2 regions of the Arthrobacter sp. 01T425 genome follow, and region 2 is predicted to be linked to the other one. Evidence: predicted binding sites of a transcription regulator. Region 2 holds the regulator's gene; the other holds the start of a gene.
The links. Region 2 encodes HrcA, which represses chaperone genes, less so after heat shock. Its sites were predicted from a motif close to TTNGCACTCGNNNNNNNCGAGTGCNAA; they were not measured.
Positions count from the first base shown of each region.

Region 1: the regulator HrcA is predicted to act here: its motif matches at 1,747-1,773, upstream of AC1DNG_RS15850 (FmdB family zinc ribbon protein).

Region 1 is NZ_JBFTPY010000014.1:93,658-97,056, reverse strand. It holds gene AC1DNG_RS15860 (AAA family ATPase) at 1-234, shown strand, start outside; gene AC1DNG_RS15855 (RcpC/CpaB family pilus assembly protein) at 333-1,016, opposite strand; gene AC1DNG_RS15850 (FmdB family zinc ribbon protein) at 1,409-1,660, opposite strand; gene AC1DNG_RS15845 (5-formyltetrahydrofolate cyclo-ligase) at 1,800-2,462, opposite strand; gene galU (UTP--glucose-1-phosphate uridylyltransferase GalU) at 2,566-3,399, shown strand, end outside.
Region 2 is NZ_JBFTPY010000001.1:355,239-358,637, forward strand. It holds gene AC1DNG_RS01665 (DUF3097 domain-containing protein) at 1-598, opposite strand, end outside; gene hrcA (heat-inducible transcriptional repressor HrcA) at 917-1,930, shown strand; gene dnaJ (molecular chaperone DnaJ) at 2,023-3,153, shown strand; gene AC1DNG_RS01680 (16S rRNA (uracil(1498)-N(3))-methyltransferase) at 3,156-3,399, shown strand, end outside.

The DNA.
Region 1 (3,399 bases), on a different contig from region 2:
GCCGACACCGCAGGGTCGAAGGCCGGCGAATCGACCGGGGAATCGACCGGCGACGGGCCGGACCAGGAGGCCGCGAAGGAGACGTCGCGCCGTTCGGAGGCACAGGCCACCGTTCCGGAGGGTGTGCTGCCGAACAAGGCGGCGGAAGACGACCCCCGGCGCTGGGGTGACCAGCCTGATAATTACGATCACGACGCCTGGCTCCAGGAACAGAAGCCGCCGCACTGGGGCTGACGGGCCGCGCCCGCAGCCCAGAGCCTGCGGGCGCGGCCCGCGTCGGAGCCTACGGCCCGGGCCACTGGCCCGGCGGAAACGCCCTGCTGGCTGGACGGCTAGCCCGGCGGTGACGCCACAAGCACGAAAAACAATTTGCCCTGGGTAGACGCGCCCGCCAGCCTGCGGGCCTGGTCGGCCGTCGCTGCCACCACCACCAGCCCGTCAGTCTCCGCAGTGGCGGGCCAGGAGCCGGCTTTGCCGCCCTGCGTCGACGTCCAGAGCACTGGTACGGCTTCGGCCAGGATTTGGCTTTCGCCGGGTTGTTCCATGCCGTTGCCGGCAGTGAGCACCACGTTGACGAGCTGCCCGGGGGAGACCAGCTGGATGGAGGCCGGATCTGCCATCCTCAGCGGCACGGCCGCAGAGCCTCGCGGGCTTCCGGCGAGCAGGCCCGGTCCCAGGATCTGGGCGTCGGTGAGGAGCTGGCCCTGGCGCAACGGTGCGGCCAGCTGTTTTCCCTCGAACGCGGTCTCGCTGCCGGGGCTGCCCGCAGGAATAAGGCCGGGTGGCACGCTGATCCTGCTGAGATCGCCGGGTTCCAGGGACTTTCCAGCGGGCAGATCGGCCGCGGCGGCGAAGGCTGCGACAGTGTCAGTGGGCGCTGGAGCCAGTTGCTGAACTGTCAGCCCGGCGGGGATGCAGAACAGGAGGGCCGCGATAAGCCGCCGGTTCCGGTTCAGCCAGCCGCGCAGGCGGCGCCACGACGGACGGCCGCGGGGCGGACGCCGGCGGGGTTTCACGGGACCGATCCGGCTCCGGAACGGAAGGCCCGCGGCGGAAAACGTGGCGGCAGGAAGGCTCGTTGGACGGATACCGGTACGGGACCAGCGGCCGGGGCCAGCTTCAGGCATTGCGGCGCGGAAAGGCCTGAACAAAGGCGTGGAAGACGGCACAGGCGCCGCCGGGGCAGCCGTCTTGAACGAAGGCGGGGAAACCGCGGTGAGGAAAAGTTCCATGCCGCCACGCTACGGATCTGCGCAGAGCGGCGGCAGCTGCGGAACGTCCTATGTGGACAACGGCAACAGCGGCAACGGCAACAGCGGCAACGGCAACAGCGGACAGGGATTCAGGCAGTGCCCAGAATCAGCCGGCCGTAGCCCAGCCGGCGGCCGGTGCCAACCCGGCAGGTGCCTTAGCTGGCCGCTGCGGCGGGCGCGGGGGTGGCCGCGGGAGCTGCAGGAGCCGGGGAAACCGTGCTGCCCTTGGTGTCGCGCGAATCGGTCCGGTAGAAGCCGGAGCCCTTGAACACTACGCCGACGCTATTGAACTTCTTGCGCAGCGTGCCCTGGCACTCGGGGCAGGACGTCAAGGAGTTGTCGCTGAACGACTGCACGATCTCGAAGGCGTGGCTGCAGTCCTTGCAGGCGTATGCATACGTGGGCACTGGAAATCCTCCTCAGGGGCAAACGAGCAGGTCCCGTGCTGCGGAGTCCGGATCACCGCCGATATGTCTATCGACCTGTTCCGTCCTTAGCAGTCGCAGGGCCTGAGTGCCAATTCTATCACCTTGGCGGGAACCCGGATCAGGCAGGCCGGGATCGGCCGAGCCGGACGATCCCGCCCGGGGTCAGCGCCGTGTCGACTTTCCGGTCGAACGACTCCGCGGGGATGCTGCCTGCGGGCAGCACCTCCGTGTCATAGACGACGGCGGCAGTCGGCAACGCGACAGCGTCGGCGGCAGCGTCGTCCGCCCCGGCGTCCGCCCCGCCGGATGCGGAGGACATGGCAGCCAGGGCGGCAAGGAACTTGTCGTAGTAGCCGCCGCCTTGCCCGATTCGGTTGCCCGAGAAATCCACCGCGGTGGCCGGCAGGAAGATTGCGGTGGCGTCCCGCATGACTTCGGTTCCGTGGCGCTCTCCGACAGGCTCCTGGATGGGCGCGTACCGGCTGCGGACAAACCCGGACTGGGGAGTCCAGTACACCCATCTGAGCTCGATGTCGGGTTCGCAAACGGGCAGCAGCACCCGGTGCCCGGCCTCGACCAGGGCAGTCAGCAGTGGCAGTGTGGGCGGTTCGGCGCCCACACCGAGGTACGCCGCGAAGGTGCCCTGGCGGCCGCGGCCAAGCCCGGAGGCCCACGCGAGCCCGTGGCTGGCGATGCCCGCCGCGGCGGTGTCCTGTGCGGTCAGCGGGAGTGCGGAACGCGCCGCCCTGTGGCTGGAGCGAATTTCCTCTTTTGACGCCATCTTGGCCCCTCCTCTGCCTTTTGCGGCCGCGCTGCACCGGGGGGCCGGCAGGCGGTTCGCATAATGATTACGCAATGATTGGTCCCTCCGTTAGATTAGTCGTGTGAATACACCCATCGCTTCCGTCCGCAAGGCCGTTATCCCCGCCGCGGGCCTTGGTACCAGGTTTCTCCCGGCCACAAAGGCCATGCCCAAGGAAATGCTGCCTGTCGTTGACAAGCCGGCCATCCAGTACGTCGTCGAGGAGGCCGTGAATGTCGGCCTGAACGATATCCTGATGATCACTGGCCGCAACAAGCGGGCGTTGGAGGACCACTTCGACCGCGTCCCCGCGCTGGAGTCCACCCTGGAGGCGAAGGGTGACACTGCGAAGCTCGAATCCATCCAGGCCGCCAGCAACCTCGGTGACATCCACTACGTCCGCCAGGGCGATCCCATGGGCCTCGGCCACGCGGTCCTCCGGGCCAAGCAGCACGTCGGGCATGAGCCGTTCGCCGTCCTCCTGGGAGATGACCTCATTGACGCCCGCGATGAGCTCCTCAGCACCATGATCGAGGTCCAGGCCAAGACCGGCGGGTCGGTGGTCGCTCTGATCGAGGTGGACCCGTCCCAGATCAGTGCCTACGGCTGCGCGGACGTCGAGGCAATCGGCGGTGAGGACTACGTCCGCATCAACCAGCTCGTGGAGAAGCCCGATGTCGCGGACGCCCCGTCCAACCTGGCCGTGATTGGCCGCTACGTGTTGCACCCGGCCGTCTTTGAAGTACTGGAGCGCACCGCGCCCGGCCGCGGCGGGGAAATCCAGCTCACGGACGCCCTGCAGGAACTCTCGGCCGGCACCGGCGAGGGCTACGGCGTGTACGGCGTCATCTTCCGCGGCCGCCGCTACGACACCGGCGACAAGCTCAGCTACCTCAAGGCCTGTGTCCAGCTCGCC
Region 2 (3,399 bases):
CAATCAGGACGTTGCCTGCGGCGCCCGGTGAGGCCATGACGGCGTCGGCGATCCGCGACTCCTTGGAGTCTGCCACCAAGTGGTCTACGAGCACGCCGAGGCGCCGGCCGGGGCCCGGGCCGAAGTCCGCCACGGCGGCCGCGAGGTCGTCAATGCCGTGCAGGGGCTCGACGACGATGCCCTCCACCCGGAGGTCATCGCCCCAGACCTTCTCCACCAGCTCGGCGTCGTGCTTTCCTTCCACCCAGATGCGGCTGGCCTTGGCCACCTGTGCGCGCTGCCCCGCCACCCGTACCGAGCCCGACGCCGTGCGGCCGGCACCGGCGGCCGGTGCCGTCTTCTTCGGGGCCGGCGGCATCAGGCGGATGGGCTGGCCGTCCAAGAGGAAGCCGAAGCCGAGGCGGAAGGACCGCGACTTGCCCCGCCGGTCCTCCAGCGCCACCACGTGCATGCCGCCGGACTTCTCCACGCGGGTTACGGCGCCCACCCAGCCGGACTGGACCTCCTCGAGGACCATCCCGCGTTCCACCGGGACTTCCGGCAGCTGGGTCTTGGCGGGGGCGGACAGGTCCTGGGGTCCCCAGTTCTGGTACGACATCTCTTCACGCTTACTTTGCACTCGGAATGTACGGCGGTCGGTGGAACTCTCCGGGGGCCGGAACCGGACCGCGACGGCGCGGCAACGGCAGCATCTGCCACGGTCTCGGCGCCGGCGTGACGGGAATCGCGTTCCCGCGGGCCACGCCTGGAGCGAATCCAATGCTAACAACGCGGCGACTCATATTAGACTGGTTAGCACTTAGGCATGTCGAGTGCTAACCCTTGTCCTGTGGCGGGCCGTCCGTGCACCACTGGTGTACCCGGACCGGACGCGGGGGGTGGCACCGGCTGCGGGACAGTCGATTGGAGGTGGAGCGTGAGCGAACCGCGCAAACTCGAAGTGCTGCGCGCCATCGTGGAGGACTACGTCCATTCGCGTGAGCCCGTTGGTTCCAAAGCGCTCGTTGAACGGCACCATCTCGGCGTCTCGAGCGCCACGATCCGAAATGACATGGCGGCGCTGGAAGACGAGGGCCTGATCACGGCACCGCACACGAGTGCAGGCCGGATCCCCACTGACAAGGGCTACCGGTTGTTCGTCGACCAGATCTCAGCGGTGAAGCCGTTGTCCCAGGCCGAGCGCCGGGCCATTCAGGCGCTGCTGGAAGGATCCGAGGACCTTGACGACATCCTTGACCGGACCGTGAGGCTCCTCTCGCACCTGACCAACCAGGTCGCCGTCGTGCAGTATCCGCTGCTCAGCCGCGCCCGGGTGCGGCACATTGAGTTCGTGCTGCTGGCGCCCAGGAAAGTGCTGGCTGTTCTGATCGCTGACACCGGCAAGGTGGAGCAGCGCGTGATCGACGTCGGGCAGGACATTCCCGACGACGCGCTGTCGGAATTGCGGAGCAGCTTTCTGGCCAGCCTCTCCGGTACGCCGCTGAGCCTGATGCCGCAGCTGCTGCCCGCCGTCGTTGCCGGTGGCCCGCCCGCGCGGCGCGGAGCAGCCCAGGCGCTGGCCCGCGGCCTTGAGGCCCTGGCCACGAGCAGCCGTGAAGAGCGCATGGTCATGGCCGGCACCGCCAACCTGGCCCGCTCCAATGTGGACTTCCCGCTCAGCATCGGCCCCGTGCTGGAGGCCCTCGAGGAACAGGTGGTCATGCTCCGCCTGCTCAGCGAAATGGCCGAAGACCCGCGCGGCGTGACCGTCAGCATCGGCCGGGAAAACCCCTACGACGGTCTCGCCGAGGCCTCGGTCGTGGCCACCGCCTACGGGCCGGACGCCACGGCCAAGGTCGGAGTGCTTGGGCCCACCCGGATGGACTATCCCACCACCATGGCCGCCGTCCGAGCGGTGGCCCGCTACCTTTCGAGGATCCTGGGGCCCTGACGGGTCCGGGACCGAATACGACTTCTTGCCCCACAGGCAGTGCCCCACAGGCAGTACCCCACAGGCAGTACAACAAGGAAGAGATACACACTTTGAGCAGCCACTACGACGTTCTTGGAGTCTCCCGCGACGCATCGGGGGAGGAGATCAAGAAGGCCTACCGGAAACTGGCCCGGACCCTGCACCCGGACGTGAACCCCGGGGAGGACGCCTCGGACAGGTTCAAGGCCGTCACGCACGCCTACGAGGTCCTCTCCGATCCGCAGAAGCGCCGGGTCTATGACACCACCGGCAACGAGAACGGCACCGACAACGGGTTCGGCGGCGGCAGCTACTCGGGCCAGGGCTTCGCCTTCCAGGACATCTTCGAGACCTTCTTCGGCGCCGGTGGCGGCCAGGGCGGCCCGGCGTCCCGGGTCCGCCGCGGCCAGGACGCGCTGATCAGCGTCCGGATCGACCTCCGCGATGCGGTGTTCGGCGTGAACAAAAAGCTCGAGGTCGACACGGCCGTCATCTGCCCCACCTGCGAGGGATCCTGCTGCCGGGAGGGCACCCACCCGGTCCGCTGCGACATCTGTGGCGGCAGCGGTCAGGTCCAGCGCGCCGTGCGGTCCATCCTGGGCCAGGTCATGACGTCCGCCCCCTGCGGGTCTTGCGAGGGCTTCGGCACCGTCATCAAGGACCCGTGCAACGAATGCAGCGGCCAGGGCCGGATCCGCAGCCGCCGCTCGCTGACCGTCAAGGTCCCGGCCGGCGTGGCCACCGGCACCCGCATCCAGCTGTCCGGCCAGGGCGAGGCCGGCCCTGCCGGCGGCCCCGCCGGGGACCTGTACGTGGAGATCAGGGTCAACAACGACGCCACTTACGTGCGCGAGGGCGATGACCTGCACGCGAGCCTCAACATTCCCATGACGGCGGCCGCCCTCGGCACCGAAATATCCCTCGACACCTTCGACGGACAGCAGGAGATCGACGTCAAGGCCGGCACCCAGTCCGGCGAGATCATCACCCTTCGCGGTCTTGGCGTCACGCACCTGCGCGGCCACGGCCGCGGCGATCTGAAGGTGCACCTGCAGGTGGAAACACCGGTCAAGCTCGATCACGTCCAGGAGGAACTTCTCCGCCAGCTGGCCAAGCACCGTGGCGAGCACCTCACGGAAGGAAAGCTTGCGGCCAGCGGCGGCGTCTTCGCCAAACTGCGGGACCGGCTCGGTAACCTGTAGCGGTGAGTAACCCGGTCTTCTTCACCGCCCCAGGCACCCTGGACCAGCAGGTCCCCGGCTCGGCCTTCGTCCTCGAGGGAACCGAGGCCCGCCACGCCGTCACCGTCAAACGGATCGGCGTCGGCGAAGCGGTCGACATCGCGGACGGCGCAGGCAAGCGCCTGACCGGCACCGTGACAGCCGTCGCTGCCGGGGAGCTGAGCGTCGAATGCGTGGACCTGGCTGAGGAACCACGGCCAGGAACAC